2 regions of the Stenotrophomonas sp. PD6 genome follow, and region 2 is predicted to be linked to the other one. Evidence: riboswitches for the same ligand, from Rfam matches in the RefSeq annotation. Region 2 holds a riboswitch; the other holds the start of a gene.

Region 1 (9,523 bases), on a different contig from region 2:
GACATCGCTGCGCGCGTGACCAACATCAAGGCGCAGATCGAAGAAACCTCGTCGGACTACGACCGTGAGAAGCTGCAGGAACGCGTGGCCAAGCTGGCCGGCGGTGTTGCCGTGATCAAGGTCGGCGCCTCGACCGAAATCGAAATGAAGGAAAAGAAGGACCGCGTCGACGACGCCCTGCACGCTACCCGTGCAGCCGTTGAAGAAGGCGTGGTCCCGGGCGGCGGCGTCGCCCTGGTGCGTGCCGTCAGCGCGCTGTCCGGCCTGAAGGGCAACAACGAAGACCAGAACCACGGCATCCAGATCGCCCTGCGCGCGATGGAAGCCCCGCTGCGCGAAATCGTTGCCAACGCCGGCGAAGAGCCGTCGGTCATCGTCAACAAGGTCAAGGAAGGCACCGGCAGCTTCGGCTACAACGCCGCCACCGGTGAGTTCGGCGACATGCTGGCCTTCGGCATCCTGGACCCGACCAAGGTGACCCGTTCGGCGCTGCAGAACGCCGCTTCGATCGCTGGCCTGATGATCACCACCGAAGCCATGGTGGCCGATTCGCCGAAGAAGGATGACGGCGCCGGTGCAGCAGGCGGCGGTATGGGCGGTATGGGTGGCATGGGCGGCATGGACTTCTGATGCCACTGCCAGCGTTCGGCTGGCACCCATCGGTCCGATGAAAAACCCCGCCGAAAGGCGGGGTTTTTTTTGTTGTCCCTCACTCCACGAACGTCTTGTTGCCGTATTCCCACGTCCATGGCGCGCCGGTCTCACCCAACACCAGGCGCACCAGCGCGGGGAACGCGGCCTCGGCGCGCACATCGTTGCCCAGGATCACCACGCAGCGCTGCCCGCGTTCGACGCACACCAGCGTGTTGCCTACCGCATCATCGTGGCCGCCCTTGTAGAACGCATGCCCCTGCGGGCCGTCGAACACCACTACGCCCAGCCCTGCGGCGAGGTCGGCACGGCGCTGTTCCGGTGGCAGCTCGTCCTGCAGGGTGGGGAACTGCGAGGCGGTGGTGATCGGCCACTGCGCACGTACCATCTCGCGTCTCGCACCGGGCGAAAGCCCTTCGCCCCGAACCAGCCCGGCAGCGAAACGCGCGATGTCGGTGATCGTGGTGTCCATCGACCCGGCCGCACGCACGCGGCTGCGTTCGTCATGCGGCTCGGTGCTGCCGTCTGCAGTCCAGCCATCGGCCAGGTTGTCCGCGAAGTCCGCACGCCAGGTCATGCTGGTACGGGTCATGCCGAAGCGGTCGAACACGCGCTGCTGCATCTGGCTGCCCACGTCCAGGCCAAGTCCCTTCTCCAGGACGAACTGCAGCAGGATCAAACCCTCGCCGGAATAGGCATAGCGCGTGCCGGGGTCGAAATGCAGGCGCAGTTTTCCCTCCGGTTCCAGGAATGCGAAGTTGGAGAAACCGCTGCGGTGACTGAGCAGCATGCGCGCGGTGAGCTGCCGCCAGCGTGGGTCGTCCTTCAGATCCGGCCACGGTGCGTAGCTTTTCTCGGCAGGGTAGTCGGGCAGCGGACGGTCCAGGTACTCGCCGATGGGGCGGTCCAGGTCCAGCACGCCTTCATCCACCAGCTGCATCACGCTATAGGCAAAGGCAGTCTTGGTCAGCGACGCGGCATACATGACGGTGTCGGGCTGCAGCGGCTCGCCGGCCGCATTGCGGTTCCCCAGAGCATGGACCTGCACGACCTTGCCGCGATCGATGACGGCCAGCGCGAGACCCTGTGCGTGGGTGGCCCGCATCAGGCGCTGCATCTCTGCTTCGACGGCAGATGCGGAAGGCAACACGGCAGGTGAATCAGCAGCGAGCGCTGCCGAGGCAGGCAACAACAGGGAGAGCATCAGGACGAACGGGCGCATGCACGGCACTCCTCCAGGACTCGCCCCGCATCCTACCGGCCGCATGTGCGCTCACCAGCGCCGAAAGTCATGCCGCCCAATGGCGTCCGGTGGTGGGTGAATGCCACCCCGCAGTTGCGAATGAAACAGTTGGCAGCCCCAAACCCCTGTGATATCAATACGCCTCAATGAACGCACGCCACGCCAATTCCTACTTTTGGTATTACTTTCCGAAGCCACCGGCGGAGGAAGGCATGCGCTCACCCTGAAGAAACTTCAGACGCATTCCCGAAAGCCGCCAGCGCACCTGGCGGCTTTTTTGTTGCCGCCGCGCTGGGGACCCCCACCTTCCAGGAGACACCCCCCATGCCCCCCCACACCGACGACCTTCGCATCCGAAAAATCGAGCCGCTCACGCCGCCGGCGCAGCTGCTGACCCTGCTGCCCTGCGACGATGAAGCGTCTGCCACGGTAAGCGCCTCGCGCGCCGCCCTGCACGAGATTCTGCACGGCCGCGACGACCGCCTGGCCGTGGTGATCGGCCCGTGCTCGATCCACGACCCGGTGGCCGCCATCGAATACGCACAGCGGCTCAAGCCGCTGCGTGACGCCTACGCCGACGAGCTGGAAATCGTCATGCGCGTGTACTTCGAGAAGCCGCGCACCACCGTGGGCTGGAAGGGCCTGATCAACGATCCGGACCTGGATGGCAGCTTCCAGATCAACAAGGGCCTGCGCGTTGCGCGCGGCCTGCTGCGCGACATCAACAAGCTTGGACTGCCGGCCGGTGTGGAATTCCTCGACGTGATCTCGCCGCAGTACATCGCCGACCTGGTGGCCTGGGGCGCGATCGGTGCGCGCACCACCGAAAGCCAGGTGCACCGCGAACTGGCCTCCGGGCTATCGTGCCCGGTAGGCTTCAAGAACGGCACCGACGGCAACATCAAGATCGCCGCCGATGCGGTGGGCGCGGCCTCCAACCCGCATCACTTCCTGTCGGTGACCAAGCAGGGCGACACCGCCATTGTGGCCACCGCCGGCAACCCGGACTGCCACGTGATCCTGCGCGGCGGCAAGGTGCCCAACTTCGACGCGGCCAGTGTGGATGCCGCCAGCCAGACCCTGGCCAAGGCGCAGTTGCCGGCGCGGCTGATGATCGATGCCAGCCATGCCAACAGCAGCAAGAATCCCGAGAACCAGCCCAAGGTAATCGCCGATATCAACGCGCAGCTGGCGGCGGGCGAGGACCGCATCGTGGGTGTCATGGTGGAAAGCCATCTGGTGGCCGGCCGCCAGGACCTGGTCGAGGGCGAACCGCTGGTCTACGGCCAGAGCATCACCGACGGCTGCATCGGCTGGGACAGCTCGCTGGCCGTGCTCGAATCGCTGGCCCAGGCAGTACGTGCGCGTCGCGCGCGCCGGCTGAGCGAAGCAGCCTGACCCCAGGCCGCCGTAGAGCGGGGCTCTGCCCCGCTACACGACACCGCACCTACTGAAAATGCCGGTTCTGCCAATAAAATCAATTGGTTGGATTTTCCGCTGTCACGCACACTGTCGGCCTGCCTTGAGTTCTTGACGGAGTGTGTCTGCGATGAACACAAATGAAGAGTGGTTGTCAGATCGTCCCGCGGGCACGACCAGCAACGTCTTGGCGATCCGCGTGCCTGCAAAAAGAGGCGCGCCCGACCGACACGCGGATCAGACCCAGTTCGTGCTGAGCACTGATAACCTGCGGCGCTTCAACGCTGCACTTGGTGCATCCCTCGAAGACAATGCGGCCATCTGTCGCCTGCTGAGCTACAAGGCGCCTTGGGACCGCTGAGCACGGACGAAGCCACACGCCACATGAGAAGGTCACCGGACTAACAGTCCGGTGCTACCGTTCGTGTATCGCGACAAGGCGCATTGATTCTCAATGCACCTCGTCGCGGTACACGAACTTTGGCATCTCCCACTTGAAGTGGATCGCCAGCAGCCGGAACGCGAAGCCGCCGCCCAGGCACCACAGGGTGGCGGCGTTGAGCGAGACACCCAGTTCCAGCAGGCCCAGCCAGGCCGCGCCGGTCAGCAGGGTGATCACTGCATAGAGTTCCTTCTGGAAAATCAGCGGCACTTCGTTGCACAGCACGTCGCGCAGCACGCCGCCGAACGCACCGGTAAGCATGCCGGCGATCAGCACGATCGGCACCGAATGCCCGCCGTCGCGCGCGACCGCGCAGCCGATCAGCGTGAAGGCGATCAGTCCCAGACCATCCAGCACCAGGAAGGTGCGGCGGAAGTGGTGCATCCAGCGCGCGATCCAGGTGGCGATCAGGGCGGCGCAGATGGTGAAGCCCAGGTACTCCGGGTGCTTCACCCAGCCCAGCGGGTAATGGCCGAGCACGATGTCGCGCAGTGAACCGCCGCCCAGGGCGGTGACGCAGGCGATGATCACCACGCCGAACAGGTCCATGCGCCGCCGCCCGGCGGACAGCGCCCCGGTCATGGCTTCGGCGGAAATGGCGATGAGGTAGATCAGTGACAGCAGCATGGGCGGCTCCGGGTACGGCACAGGCGGGGACGGAACGCGCACGGGCCACGCCAGCGCCGTAGCACTGTCGCAGGGTGGGATTCCGTTGCCGCTCCCGCTGTCCTTTTGCCTGAGAGTTCAGTGGCCAGGCCACGTGCCCCTTCGGCGGGTCATTGAAGACCTCTCTCCAGATCGGCGTGTTGGATGCATGGTTGGTGGCGTATCGAGCCACCGGCCTGAGCGATTATGGGAGCCTGCGCCTTCGGCGGGCGCCAGCGCGGCGCCTCTCTCCTGCATCCGGGGCGGATTCTAGCAGCCAGCGCCGCCATGGAGGTGGATAATCCCGGTATGCCCGCTGAACCCGCCCCCTGGTACGTCTACCTGCTGGAATGCCGCAACGGCAGCTACTACGCCGGCATCAGCAACGACGTGGACGCCCGCTTCCAGGCCCACCTGGCCGGCAAGGGCGCGCGCTACACGCGGGCAAACCCGCCGCTGAGGGTGTTGGCCATGCGCGCCTACCCGGATCGCTCAGCGGCGTCGAAGGCCGAATGCGAACTCAAGCGGCAGCCACGCGACCGCAAGCTCGCCTGGCTGCAGGCGATTGCGGAGCCGCCCGGGTGAGCGTGCTCGGCAGTGCACTCACGGCAGCGGTAGCGGTGCTCCTGCTGCCCACCGGAATTGACTGCTGAGCGGTGCGACATGGGAAGATCGCGTTGTCCCCCTGCCGCCACTGGAAACCCATGTCACGCGACCTCACGCAGTACCCCGAAGACGAGAACGGCGACGTGCTGTGGAAGATGCTGCAGGACGGGGATGACCTCTCCATCGCGCGGGAGGTCGATTTCGCGGTGATCTTCCCCGATGAAGAGGCCGCCATCCGTTTCTCGGTGCACCTGCTCCGCAACGAACAGAAGGTGTCGCTCTCTGCCTACGAAGGCAACGACGACTTCCCCTGGCAGGTGCTGGTGCATCCGCTGATGGTGCCGACCCACGACAACGTTGCCGGGTTCGAAGCGTTGCTGGAATCGGAGGCGGCCAAATTCGAGGGCCGCATCGACGGCTGGGGCTGCATGGTGCAGGACTGAGCCCCGGTCGGCATGCCATGACCCTCAACGACAGCGACAAGGCCCGGGCAATGCTGGGCAAGACGGTGCTTGCCGGCATCACTTACCTGGATGCCGACGGCAACGCGCTGGAGCATCGCCAGTTCGCGGGCGAAGTGCTGCGCATCAACGACGACGAGGGCGTGGTGCTGGCCAGCGCGGTGGACGGCGAGGAACTGTTCCTGCCGCCCACGCTGGACCACTACACGCCAGCCGCACCGGGCGATTACACCTTGCGCTCGATAGCGCTGACGATCAGCAACCCGGATTACCTGTGTACCTGGGACGTGCATCTGGCGCGTGGCAATGACGCCGACGTGGGCGAGTGAATGCTGCAGCGTGATCTGAACGACAGCGACGCATGGCGTCGCTCTACGAATCAGCGTTCTTCGTTGCCGCGTACCCGCCGGTCCTCCTGGTCATCGCCAAAGATGATCCGCGCGCTGCGCTGGTAGCTCCAGTACGCCACCGCCCAGTTGAGCAGCACCACGATGCGGTTGCGGAAGCCGATCAGGAAGAACACGTGTGCGGCCAGCCAGAACCACCAGGCCAGCACGCCGGACAGCTGCAACCGCCCAAGGTGGACGATGGCCGCCATGCGGCCAATGGTGGCGAGGTTGCCGAAGTCCTGGTACGTGAACGCGCCCGGTGCCGGTTTGCCGTCCAGCCGCGCGCGCACGGTCGCGGCGACGTGCTTGCCCATCTGCTTGGCGGCCGGCGCCACGCCCGGTACGGGCTTGCCGTTGGCCTGGCTCAGCGCGGCCAGGTCGCCGGCCACGAAGATCTCGGGATGGCCTTCAATCGTCAGGTCGGGCTGCACCGGCACGCGCCCGGCGCGGTCCAGCGGCACCTCCAGCGTGCGCGCGAGCGGTGAGGCGGCCACGCCGGCGGCCCACACCACCGTGCGTGCGTCGATGAACTGTTCGCCCAGCTGGAAGCCGTTGCCGTTGATGTTGCTCACCGGCGTTCCGGTAAGGACTTCCACGCCGAGCTTCTCCAACTGGCGGCGCGCCTTCAGTGACAGCACCTCGGGGAAGCTGGACAACACCCGTGGGCCGGCTTCAACCAAGCGCACCTTGGCCGTGGCCGGGTCGATATGGCGGAACTCGTTGCGCAGCGTGTGGCGGGCGATTTCCGCCAGGGTGCCGGCCAGCTCCACCCCGGTGGGGCCGCCGCCAACCACGGCGAAGCTGAGCCAGGCGGCCTTGCGGACCGGATCGGGTTCAGCCTCGGCGCGCTCGAAGGCCAGCAGCAGTTTGCGGCGCAGCGCGATCGCATCGTCCAGTGTCTTCAGACCGGGCGCATCGGCCGCCCATTCGTCGTGACCGAAATAGGCGTGGGTGGCGCCGGTGCACAGCATCAGGGTGTCATAGCCCAGCTGATTGCCGTCGGCCAGCGTGATCTGGCGGGCATGCTTGTCGATGGCGGTGACTTCGCCCAGCCGCACTTCCACGTTGCGCTGGTGGCCGAGGATGTGCCGCAGCGGCGCGGCGATGTCGGGCGCGGACAGGCCGGCAGTGGCGACCTGATAGAGCAGGGGCTGGAACAGATGGTGGTTGCGACGGTCCACCAGGGTGATACGGACGCGCGCGCTGGCCAGTGCGCGGGTGGCCCATAGGCCGGCAAAACCGCCACCGATGATGACCAGGTGGGGCAGGGGATCGCGGGTCATGCAGGGACTCCGGACAGGGTCGACGCGACGTATCGTCGCACGTGAAGCACGATGTTCACGTGGATGACAGATACTGGGTTCAGCAGCCGTCGCGCTCGCACGGCGGCGGCCCGCAACCGCTCTGGAGGCTGAGATGAACGAACCGGAAAAGCGCATCGCGTTGCTGATCGATGCCGACAACGCGCCCTCGTCGAAGATCGACGTGGTGCTGGCCGAAGTGGCACGCTATGGCGTGGCCAATGTGCGCCGCGCCTACGGCAACTGGAAAAGCCCGCGGCTGAAAGGCTGGGAAGGCGTGCTGCACGAATACGCCATCCGCCCGATCCAGCAGTTCGCCTACAGCCGTGGCAAGAACGCGTCGGACATGGCGATGGTCATCGATGCGATGGACATGCTGTACGCGCGCAACCTGGATGGTTTCGCCATCGTCTCCAGCGATGCGGACTTCACGCCGCTGGTGATGCGGCTGCTGACCGATGGGGTGAAGGTGTACGGGTTCGGCGAGAAGAAAACCCCCGAGCCGTTCGTCAACGCCTGTTCGAAATTCACCTATCTCGAGGCATTGGGCCGGGGCCACGCCACCGATCCGGAGGTGGAGCAGGACAGCGAGGAAACCCGCCCGCGCAAGACCGGACCGGAGCTGCGCAGCGACACGCGCCTGGTGCAGATGCTGCGCCGCGCGGTGACCTCGGCCGAAGGTGAGGACGGCTGGTCGCACCTGGGCCCGGTCGGCAGCCAGATCGGCAACCAGGCCTCGTTCGACTCGCGCAACTATGGCTACAGCAAACTCAGCGAACTGCTGGCCGCCACCGGTCTGTTCGAGATGAAGAAGGACGGCAAGTCCACCTACGTACGCGCCCTGCCAAAAAAGGCGCGGTAAAAAAACACAGCAAAGGCGTATCGTAATCGCCGTTGTCAGACATCGGGAAAACCAACATGCTGAAGATCTGGGGCCGGCGCAATTCCAGCAACGTGCGCAAGGTGCTGTGGTGCGCGGAGGAAATCGGCCTGCCGTACGAGTCCATCGAAGTAGGCGGCCCGTTCGGCGGGACGCAGTCGCCGGAGTACGTGGCGATGAACCCCAATGGTCTGGTGCCGGTGATCGAAGACCACGGCCTGCCGCTGTGGGAATCCAACACCATCGTGCGTTACCTCGCCGCGCGTTACGCGCTGGGGTCGCTGTACCCCGAAGACGTGGTGGCGCGTGCCCAGGCCGAGAAGTGGATGGACTGGAGCACCTCGCGGATGGCGCCGCTGTACAGCGAACTGATCTGGGGCATCATGCGCACCGCGCCGGCCAACCGCGACGAGACCCGCATCAATGCCGCGATCAGCCGTGCCGGCGAGCTGCTGGGCATGGCGGACGCCACCTTGGCGCAACAACCGTGGTTGTCGGGCGAGCAGTTCGCGATGGGTGACATCCCGCTCGGCGCGCTGGTGTATGCCTGGTTCGAACTGCCGATCCAGCGCCCGGCGTTGCCGAATCTTGAGGCGTGGTACCAGCGCCTGCAGCAGCGCCCGGCATACGTCAAAGCGGTCATGACGCCGCTGACCTGACACCGCCATTCCGTCAGACGAGGAGCCCCCTTCGTGTTGAAGGGGCGCGCCACAGGCGCGGGGTTGAGGTGGAATGCGCGCCCGACGGATCTTTATTGAGGCGAACGCTTCAATAAAGATCCGTCGGATCCACATCCAGCGACCAGCGCACCTTGCGCGCCTGCGGCAACCCATGGATCTGCGGGGTGATCAGGTCCAGCACCGCGTGCAGGGGTCGCCGCGACGGCGCCGACAGCAGCAGCTGCGTGCGCTGGTAGCCCGCGCGACGCGGCATGGGCGCCGGCATCGGGCCGTAGCGTTCCACCGCCACGTCGTCCACGATCAGTTCGCGCACGGCGGTCAGCATCGCGTTGGCCTGCTCCACCTGCTGGGCTTCGGCACGCAGTAGCGCCAGGTGCGCGAACGGTGGGAAGCCGGCGGCCTCGCGCTGCTGCAGTTCGGCGTCGGCAAAGGCGTGGTAGCCCCCGTTGACCAGGGTTTCCAGCAGCGGGTGGCCGGGATGATGGGTCTGCAGCCAGACTTCGCCCGCATCGGTGGCGCGCCCGGCGCGGCCGGCCACCTGGATCAGCTGCTGGGCCAGCTTCTCGCTGGCGCGGAAGTCGGCCGAGAACAGCCCTTCGTCGATCCCGACCACCACCACCAGGGTCAGCTTGGGCAGGTCGTGCCCCTTGGCCAGGATCTGGGTGCCCACCAGGATGCCGGCGCGCTCGCCGAGCGTGGCCAGCTGGGTTTCCAGCGCATCGCGGCGCTGGGTGGTGCCGCGGTCGATACGGATCACCGGGTAGTCGGCGAAGGCTTCGACCAGGCGCTCTTCGAGGCGTTCGGTG
Region 2 (9,523 bases):
CCGCACTGACGCTGGCGGCCTGCCAGAAGGAACCGTCCCCGGCCGCTGCACCGGCCGCAGGCACCGCCGCACCGACCGAAACCGCGGACCAGTTCATCGCCCGCGTCAATGCCGAGTACAAGGCCCTGTACCCGGAAATGACCTCGGCCCAGTGGCTGTCCTCGACCTACATCAATGACGATTCCGAGCGGGTGGCGGCCAAGGCCAACGAACGCTGGCTGACCATCCTCAATGGCTGGATCGCCCAGGCCGGCAAGTACGACGGCCAGCCGATGACCGAAGACACCAAGCGCCAGATCCACCTGCTCAAGCTGATGACGGCCATGCCGGCACCGCGCGACCCGGCCAAGCTCAGCGAGCTGACCCGCATCGCCAGCCGCATGGAGGGCGCCTACGGCTCGGGCAAGTACTGCACCGACGACGCCAACCCGGCCAGCTGCCGCCAGCTGGGCGACCTGGAACAGGTGCTCGCGCGCAGCCGCGACTACGACAAGCAGCTCGACGCCTGGCAGGGCTGGCACGGCACCACCAAGCCGATGCGCGCCGATTACCAGCGCTTCGTGGGCCTGGTCAACGAAGGCGCCAAGGAAATGGGCTTCGCCGACGCCGGCCAGATGTGGCGCAGCGGCTACGACATGCCGGCCGAGCAGATCGGCCCGGAAACCGACCGCCTGTGGGAACAGGTCAAGCCGATGTACGAGCAGCTGCACTGCTACGCCCGTACCAAGCTGGATGCCACCTATGGCAAGGACAAGGCCGAGACCGAAGGCGGCCTGATCGCCGCGCACCTGCTGGGCAACATGTGGCAGCAGGACTGGTCCAACCTGTGGGACCAGCTGGAACCCTACCCCGGCGCCGGCAGCCTGGACATCACCGCCGCGCTGGAAAAGCAGTACCAGACCAACCTGAGCGGCGCGCTGGCCAAGGCCGGCGGCAACAACGCCAACGTGGAAGCGCAGTTCAAGGCGCAGCGTGAGGCCGAGCTGCGTACCGCCAAGCAGATGACCGAACGTGCGCAGGACTTCTACGTCTCGCTGGGCATGCCGGCGCTGCCGAAGTCGTACTGGGACAAGACCCAGTTCATCAAGCCGCTCGACCGCGACGTGGTCTGCCACGCCAGCGCGTGGGACATGAACATGGAAGGCGATGTGCGCACCAAGATGTGCATCAAGCCGACCGAAGAGAACTTCACCACCATCTACCACGAGCTCGGCCACATCTATTACGACCTGGCCTACAACCCGCTGCCGCCGTTGTTCCAGGGTGGTGCCAACGATGGTTTCCACGAGGCGATCGGCGACACCATCGTGCTGGCGATGACCCCGCAGTACCTCAACTCGATCGGCCTGGTGGACAAGCCGCAGGAGAGCCGCGAGGCCACCATCAACGCGCAGATGCGCATGGCGCTGAGCGGCGTGTCGTTCCTGCCGTTCGGGCTGATGATCGACCGCTGGCGCTGGGGCGTGTTCGATGGCTCGATCACCCCGGACCAGTACAACAAGGCGTGGTGGGACCTGAAGGCGAAGTACCAGGGCGTGGCACCGGCCTCGGCGCGCGGCGAGGAGTTCTTCGATCCGGGCGCGAAGTACCACGTGCCGGGCAACACCCCGTACACGCGTTACTTCCTGGCGCGCATCCTGCAGTTCCAGTTCTACAAGGGCCTGTGCGATGCGGCCGGCTACAAGGGCCCGCTGCACCAGTGCAGCTTCTACGGCAACAAGGAAGCCGGCCAGAAGTTCTGGGCGATGCTGAGCAAGGGTGCCAGCCAGCCGTGGCAGGCCACGCTGAAGGAAATCACCGGCGGCGACAAGCTCGATGCCGGCCCGATGATCGAGTACTTCACCCCGGTCAACGAATGGCTCAAGCAGCAGAACCAGGGCCAGATGTGCGGCTGGCAGGCGCCGGCGGCAACGGCGGCGGCGCCGAAGGCGCCGTAAACGAAAAAACCGGCCTTCGGGCCGGTTTTTTTTTGGGATTGCGCAGCCACGCATGGCGTGGCTCTACGATGCGCGCGTCGTGCCCGTTACGATTTCGGCTTCAGGGACGCCGCCAGCTCCGCCTTGAACTGCTCGAAATCCTTGCCCTCGGCCTTCGCTTCGGCGTGCGCGGCGTCTTTCAGCGCGTCCGAATACACCAGGCGCACCGGCGTGCCCTGCCGTTCCTGCAACTCGGCGGCCTGCATGATCAGCGCCAGCACGCGCGCGGCGCTGGTGGTCTGGCCTGCGATGCGGCCGTCCATTCCCAGCACCCATTCGCCATCGCGGCGGACCACGCCGGCCAGCAGCGTGCGCTGCTGATCGCGCAGTTCGGCATGCGGCTCCACCGGCGAGGCATGGGCTTTTTCGCGGTTGGCCGCCTCGGCTTCGCGGCGCTTGCGCAGGTCACGGCGCAGTTTGGAGGTGGTCGACATCAGGGGGACTTCCGGACTGCATCAAAGGTCAAAGGATAACGCACCGGGCCCGGCCAGCCATGGCCGGCCCCCGGGTGCACAGGGTTCAGGCCGCGGTTGCCAGCGCCTCGCGGCGGCGCTCGCAGCGCCGCTCCCAGAACCAGAAACTGGCGCCGATGGCGAAGAAACCGGCGTAGCCCAGCGCCAGGTGCAGCGGCTGGGCGCTGAGCAGGGGCGACACCACGCCGGCCACGACGGTGTTGATCATCAACTGGATGAACATCTGCATGGACGACGCCAGCCCGCGCTGGTGCGGATACATGTCCAGCACCGCCAGCGCCAGGATCGGGAAGATCAGCGCCATGCCCACGCCGCCGATGAAGATCGGCAGCACCGCCCACGGCAGCGCGATCTGCCCCACCGCCAGCACGTAGCCAAGATTGACCAGCGCCGATGCCGCACACAACGCGAAGCCGATGCCCACCTGCCGCTGCGCCGTGATCCGCCCGGCCATGCGCCCGGACAGGAACGAGCCCATGGTCATGCCGCCGATGGTGGGAATGAACAGCCAGGCGAAACCGCCCTCGCCCAGCCGCAGGTGCTGCATCACGAACACCGGCGCCGAGGCGATGTACAGGAAAATGCCGGAAAAATTGAATGCACCCGCCGCCGCCAGCCGCAGCAGGCGCGGGTTGGTGCCCATCTGCACGTAGCTGCGCAGCAGCGCGCCGGCCGACAGCGGCGTCCGCGCCTCCACCGGATGGGTCTCGGGCAGCCACTTGCCGGTGGCCAGCAAAAGCACCACCGCGAACACGACCAGGAACCAGAAGATCAGCGGCCAATCGCCGCCGCCGAGCAGGATCCAGCCGCCGATGATCGGCGCGATGGCCGGGGCGATGCCGAAGATCATCGAGACCTGGCTCATCAGCCGCTGCGCATCTGCACCGTGGTACAGGTCGCGGATCACCGCGCGGCCCACGATCACGCCCACGCCGGCGGTCACGCCCTGCAGCGCGCGGAACACCAGCAACGTGGTCAGATCGCGCGACAGCGCGCAGCCGATGGAGGCGGCGATGAACAGCACCAGCCCGCCGAGGATCACCCGGCGGCGCCCGAATGCATCCGACAGCGGGCCATGCGCCAGGCTCATCAAGCCATAGAACAACAGGTAGACGCTGACGGTCTGCTGCACCGCCACCTGGTCCACCTGCATGCGTTCGCCCAGCAGCAGGAAGGCCGGGAAAATGGTGTCGATCGAGAACGGACCGAACATGGCCAGCCCGGCAAGCAGCAGGGCCAGGCGGCGGGTCGAGGGTGAGGCGGGCGTCATCGGGTCTTCCGTCAACAGCCATGCGCGAACGCATGGAAGGCGCCGGCCCGGAACGGGTGGCGCCTGATGAATACGAGGATCCGGCCATGATAGGCCGTCCGCCTGCCTGGCACCATGCCCGAAGGCCCGTGAGCGACCGGTGCTGCCCGCCTGTTCATGTGGCGGACGGCCGCTGGCGGGCGGGCCGCTGGGCTATAATCGCCGGGCTACATGGTGGGAGAAGCGGAGAGTTGTTTTGACCCCCGCTGCCGAAGGCGCAACGCCCGTAATCGCTCAGGCCCGATACCACCCGCATCAAAACTCTGGAGAGACCGGCCACTGCCGGCGCCGAAGGGGCACGAAGCACGCAGATGCGCGCTTTTAAACTCTCAGGCAAAAGGACAGAGGGGCACCCAGGAAGGCCGCAAGGTCTTCTGACCGTGCGTGCCCACTCTCCGAGATGCCAGCCATGTCCCAGAACACCCCTTCCCTGCGCGAGCTTGAACACAGCCACGCGTTCGTCGAACGCCACATCGGCCCCAACGACGCCGAAATCGCGCAGATGCTCGACGTGGTGGGCCACACCTCGCTCGACGCACTGACCGACGCGATCGTGCCGGCCGGGATCAAGTCGCCCGCACCGCTGGCGCTGCCCGAGTCGCTGACCGAAGTGGAAGCGCTGGCAAAGATCCGCGCGATCGCCGACAAGAACCAGGTGTTCCGCACCTTCATCGGCCAGGGCTACTACGGCACCCTGACCCCGAACGTCATCCTGCGCAACGTGCTGGAAAACCCGGCGTGGTACACCGCGTACACGCCCTACCAGGCCGAGATCTCGCAGGGCCGCATGGAAGCGCTGATCAACTTCCAGACCCTGTGCGCCGACCTCACCGGCATGGAGATCGCCAACGCCTCGCTGCTGGACGAAGCCACCGCCGCCGCTGAAGCGATGACCCTGGCCAAGCGTTCGGCCAAGAGCAAGTCCGACACCTTCTTCGTGCACGACGCGGTGCACCCGCAGACGCTGGAACTGCTGCGCACCCGCGCCGAGCCGATGGGCATCGTGCTGCGCGTGGGCACCCCGGCCGAGGCGATGGAAGCCGAGGCCTACGGCGTGCTGCTGCAGTACCCGGACACCTTCGGCCATGTGGGCGACTACAAGGCGCTGGCCGACTCGGTGCATGCGCGCGGCGGCCTGGTGGCCGTGGCCACCGACCTGCTGGCGCTGACCCTGATCGCCGCCCCCGGCGAATGGGGCGCGGACATCGTGGTCGGCAACTCGCAGCGCTTCGGCGTGCCGTTCGGTTTCGGCGGCCCGCACGCCGCGTTCATGGCCTGCCGTGACGCCTACAAGCGTTCCATGCCGGGCCGCCTGATCGGCGTGTCGGTCGACGCACAGGGCAATGCCGCCTACCGCCTGACCCTGCAGACCCGCGAGCAGCATATCCGCCGCGAGAAGGCGACCTCCAACATCTGCACCGCGCAGGTGCTGCTGGCGGTGATGGCCTCGATGTACGCGGTGTACCACGGCCCGGACGGCCTGACCCGCATCGCGCGCCGCACCCATCGCCTGGCCGCCATCCTGGCCGCCGCGCTGCGTGGCGCCGGCGTCAACGTTGGCGAGCACTTCTTCGACACGCTGCACGTCAAGGACATCGACGCCAAGGCGATCCACGCCAAGGCCGCCGCCGCCCGCATCAACCTGCGCGCGATCGACAGCGAAGCGGTGGGCATCAGCCTGGACGAAACCGCCACCCGCGCCGACATCGTCGCGCTGGGCCAGCTGTTCGGCGTGAGCGTTGACGTGGAGGCGCTCGACGCGGCCACCGCCGACGCCCTGCCGGCCGGCCTGGTGCGCACCAGCGCGTTCCTGACCCACCCGGTGTTCAACACCCACCACAGCGAACACGAGCTGCTGCGTTACCTGCGCTCGCTGGCCGACAAGGACCTGGCGATGGATCGCACCATGATCCCGCTGGGCAGCTGCACCATGAAGCTCAACGCCACCGCCGAGATGATCCCGGTGACCTGGCCGGAGTTCGCCAACATCCACCCGCTGGCCCCGGCCGACCAGGCCACCGGCTACAAGGAACTGATCGACGGGCTGGAAGCGATGCTGGTCGAGTGCACCGGCTATGACGCGGTGAGCCTGCAGCCGAATTCCGGCGCGCAGGGCGAGTACGCCGGCCTGCTGGCGATCCGCGCCTACCACCGTTCGCGCGGCGAAGGCCATCGCGACGTCTGCCTGATTCCGGATTCGGCGCACGGCACCAACCCGGCCTCGGCACAGATGTGCGGCATGAAGGTGGTGGTGACCAAGACCGACGCCAACGGCAACGTCGACGTCGAAGACATCCGCGTCAACGCCGAGAAGTACGGCGACCGCCTGGCCGCGCTGATGATCACCTACCCCTCCACGCATGGCGTGTTCGAGGAAGAAGTGGTCGAGATCTGCGAGATCATCCACAAGCACGGCGGCCAGGTGTACACCGACGGTGCCAACATGAACGCCCTGGTCGGCGTGGCCAAGCCCGGCAAGTGGGGCTCGGACGTGTCGCACCTGAACCTGCACAAGACCTTCTGCATTCCGCACGGCGGCGGCGGCCCGGGCGTGGGCCCGTGTGCGGTCAAGTCGCACCTGGCTCCGTTCCTCCCGAAGGTGCTGGGCGGCGAAGGTGACGTGGGCATGGTCAGCGCTGCCAGCTTCGGCAGCGCCTCCATCCTGCCGATCAGCTGGATGTACATCACGCTGATGGGCACCGCCGGCCTGCGCAAGGCCACCCAGGTGGCCCTGCTCAACGCCAACTACATCGCCAAGCGCCTGGCCCCGCACTTCAAGACGCTCTACACCGGCCGCAACGGGCTGGTGGCGCACGAGTGCATCCTGGACGTGCGCCCGCTGGAGAAGACCTCCGGCATCGGCGCGGAAGACGTGGCCAAGCGCCTGATCGACTTCGGCTTCCATGCCCCGACCCTGAGCTTCCCGGTCGCCGGCACGCTGATGGTGGAGCCGACCGAGAGCGAATCCCTGCACGAGCTGGACCGCTTCATCAACGCAATGATCCAGATCCGCGAGGAAATCGCCGCGATCGAAGACGGCCGCCTGGACCGCGAGGACAACCCGCTCAAGCACGCCCCGCACACCGCCACGGCGGTGTCGGCCAGCGAATGGGCGCATGCCTACCCGCGCGAACTGGCGGCCTTCCCGCTGGCCAGCCTGCGCCAGCAGAAGTACTGGCCGCCGGTGGCACGCGTGGACAACGTTTACGGCGACAAGAACGTGATGTGCGCCTGCATCCCGGTGGATGCATACAAGGAAGACGAGGGCGTGGAGGTCTGATCCTCCTGCCCTGCTGAAACAGAAACGGCCCGCGCAAGCGGGCCGTTTTTGTTGGTGCGGCGTGTTGCCGTGACTATTCGGCGACGCGGTTGCGGCGCACGCGGCGGGTGATTTCGCTGGTGATCGCGATGATGGCGGTCAGGGCGGCCATCGACAGGAACTGGATGCGCGTTTCCGCCTCGGACAGCAGCAGGCCGAAGATCAGCGCCAGCACGCCCAGGCCCAGCACCGTCAGGTACGGGTAGCCGGCCATGCGGAACGGCAGGCGGGTGCGGTCGCGGTTGGCGCGGTGGCGCAGGATCAACTGCGACAGCAGCGAGATCGTCCAGACCAGGAGGCAGGTCGAGCCGACGATGTTGAGCAGCACCGGCAGCACCTTGTTGGGGAACATCAGCTCCATGATCGTGGCGGCGAAACCGAACAGCACGCTGGCCAGCACCGCAATGATCGGCACGTGGCGCGGGTCGGTCCAGCCCAGCACCGCCGGCGCTTCGCGGCGGCGCGCCAGCGAATACATCATGCGCGAGGCGCCATACAGGTTGGCGTTGAGCGCCGACAGCAGCGCGATCACCGCGATCAGGGTGATCGCCGTCGCCGCACCCGGAATGTTGGCCACCTGCAGCACCGCCGCGAACGGCGAGCTCAGCGAGGCGCTGGTCCACGGCACCACCGCGATGATCACGCTCAGCGAGCCGATGTAGAACACCAGGATGCGCCACGCCACCGTGCGGATGGCGCGGGCGATGCTGCGCTCCGGGTCTTCGGTCTCGGCCGCCGCAACCGCGACGATCTCGGTGCCACCGAAGGCGAAAATCACCACCAGCAGCGCCGCGCCGATCCCGGCCAGGCCCTTGGGCGCGAAGCCGCCGTGCGCGGTGAAGTTGCTCAGCCCCGGCGAGGCCACGTTCGGCAGCCAACCCAGCAGCAGCGCCGCACCGATCAGGATGAAGCCGATGATGGCGGCGACCTTGAGGATGGCGAACCAGAACTCGAATTCGCCGAAATTCTTCACCCCGAGCAGGTTGATCGCGGTGAAGAACAGCATGAAGGCCAGCGCCGCCATCGGCACCGGGATGACCGGCCATACCGTGGCCAGCAGGCCGGCCGCACCGACCGCTTCGGCGGCGATCACGATCACCAGCTGCACCCACCACAGCCACCCGACCGTGGCGCCGGCGGTGGCGCCCATGGCGTCGGCGGCGTACACCGAAAACGCACCACTGCTTGGCTTGGCGGCGGCCATCTCGCCGAGCGCATTCATGACGATGATCACCAGCGCGCCGGCGACCAGATAGGACAGCAGCACGGCGGGGCCGGCGGCCTGCACGCCCACGCCGGAGCCGAGGAACAGGCCGGCGCCAATGGCGCTGCCAAGGCCCATCATGATCAGCTGGCGGGGTTTGAGCGCGTGCCCGAGGCGGGTATTTGCGGGGGCCGCAGCGGCGGCCGGAGTCTGGGATGCGGGCATCGGAATCGATTGGCGGGCAACAGGTGCGACACCATACCTTGTCCGGCCGGCGGACGGGATAGGGGTTCCCCTGCCCCGCCGCAATCAGGCCTCTGCGCGCTCGCCGATCTGCGCCCGGTAGGCCCGGGGCGACATCCCGACCTCGGCCTTGAACTTGCGGGTGAACGCACTCTGGTCGGTGAAGCCACAGGCCTGGCCGATGCTGGCGATGGTGTCGCTGCCGTGCAGCAGATGCACCGCCATCTGGATGCGCAGGCGGGTCAGCACCTGCTGCGGGGTCATCTGGAATACCTTGCGGAAGGTGCGCTCCAGCTTGGAGAGCGAGAACCCGGTGATATCCAGCAACGTCTGCATGCGCACGTTCTCGGCGTAATGCGCGTTCAGGTGGGCCAGCGCCAGCCGCAGCTGTTCGTACTGGGTGCCCAGGCTGTCCTTCTGCCCCAGGTCGCGGGAGATGCCGATCAGGCCCCGGATCTGCCCGTCCACCAGCAGCGGGCGTTTGCAGGTCAGGCACCAGCCCGGCTCGCGGTTGGCGAACAGGTGCAGTTCCATCAGGTTCTCGATGACCTTTCCGGCCAGCACCTGCGCGTCCTGCGTGGCGTAGTCGGCGCCCAACCCGGTGGGGTAGATCTCCGCCGCGGTGCGCCCGATGACCTCTTTGCGCGACTTCAGGCCCAGCCGGCGCAGCATGGTCTGGTTGATATGCGTGTAGCGCCCGTCGCGGTCCTTCATGAAGAACAGCACGTCGGGAATCGCATCGAACAGGGCTTCGATGTCGGCGGGTTCAACGCGCATGCGGGCGTGGGCGGATGGGGAACACGACAACAAGGATACCTGTCCGGCACGCCCAGCACCCCACACGGCCACCCTGCATGTGAAGCGCAGGTGCAAGCGCGGCCGCGTTCTCCGACCGTCGATTAACGCCCCGACCGCCAGTGTGAGGCGTTGAGTCCCCCCTGCCAGCCCGGAGTCGCCTGATGGCCACCAGCAAGCCCCGCACCAAATCCGCCCCGCCCG

Evidence for each region. A riboswitch is a leader RNA that binds a small molecule or an ion and turns the genes downstream of it on or off. The one in region 2 is predicted to bind glycine.
Region 1: linked by a shared signal. The riboswitch ahead of ACOZHM_RS20535 (trimeric intracellular cation channel family protein) and the one ahead of gcvP (aminomethyl-transferring glycine dehydrogenase) in region 2 are both predicted to bind glycine.

What each region holds. Positions count from the first base shown of each region.
Region 1 covers NZ_JBLZQD010000031.1:3,722-13,244, forward strand. Annotated here, with positions in the region: gene groL (chaperonin GroEL) at 1-630, shown strand, start outside; gene ACOZHM_RS20520 (serine hydrolase domain-containing protein) at 710-1,873, opposite strand; gene ACOZHM_RS20525 (3-deoxy-7-phosphoheptulonate synthase) at 2,219-3,292, shown strand; gene ACOZHM_RS20530 (hypothetical protein) at 3,444-3,674, shown strand; gene ACOZHM_RS20535 (trimeric intracellular cation channel family protein) at 3,765-4,382, opposite strand; glycine riboswitch at 4,472-4,562, opposite strand; glycine riboswitch at 4,583-4,665, opposite strand; gene ACOZHM_RS20540 (GIY-YIG nuclease family protein) at 4,689-4,985, shown strand; gene ACOZHM_RS20545 (ribonuclease E inhibitor RraB) at 5,105-5,449, shown strand; gene ACOZHM_RS20550 (hypothetical protein) at 5,467-5,796, shown strand; gene ACOZHM_RS20555 (NAD(P)/FAD-dependent oxidoreductase) at 5,847-7,139, opposite strand; gene ACOZHM_RS20560 (NYN domain-containing protein) at 7,273-8,019, shown strand; gene ACOZHM_RS20565 (glutathione S-transferase family protein) at 8,076-8,696, shown strand; gene ACOZHM_RS20570 (primosomal protein N') at 8,806-9,523, opposite strand, start outside.
Region 2 covers NZ_JBLZQD010000007.1:18,442-27,964, forward strand. Annotated here, with positions in the region: gene ACOZHM_RS11660 (M2 family metallopeptidase) at 1-1,937, shown strand, start outside; gene ACOZHM_RS11665 (hypothetical protein) at 2,024-2,410, opposite strand; gene ACOZHM_RS11670 (multidrug effflux MFS transporter) at 2,496-3,719, opposite strand; glycine riboswitch at 4,012-4,113, shown strand; gene gcvP (aminomethyl-transferring glycine dehydrogenase) at 4,159-7,038, shown strand; gene ACOZHM_RS11680 (amino acid permease) at 7,112-8,506, opposite strand; gene ACOZHM_RS11685 (PAS domain-containing protein) at 8,591-9,301, opposite strand; gene ACOZHM_RS11690 (catalase) at 9,484-9,523, shown strand, end outside.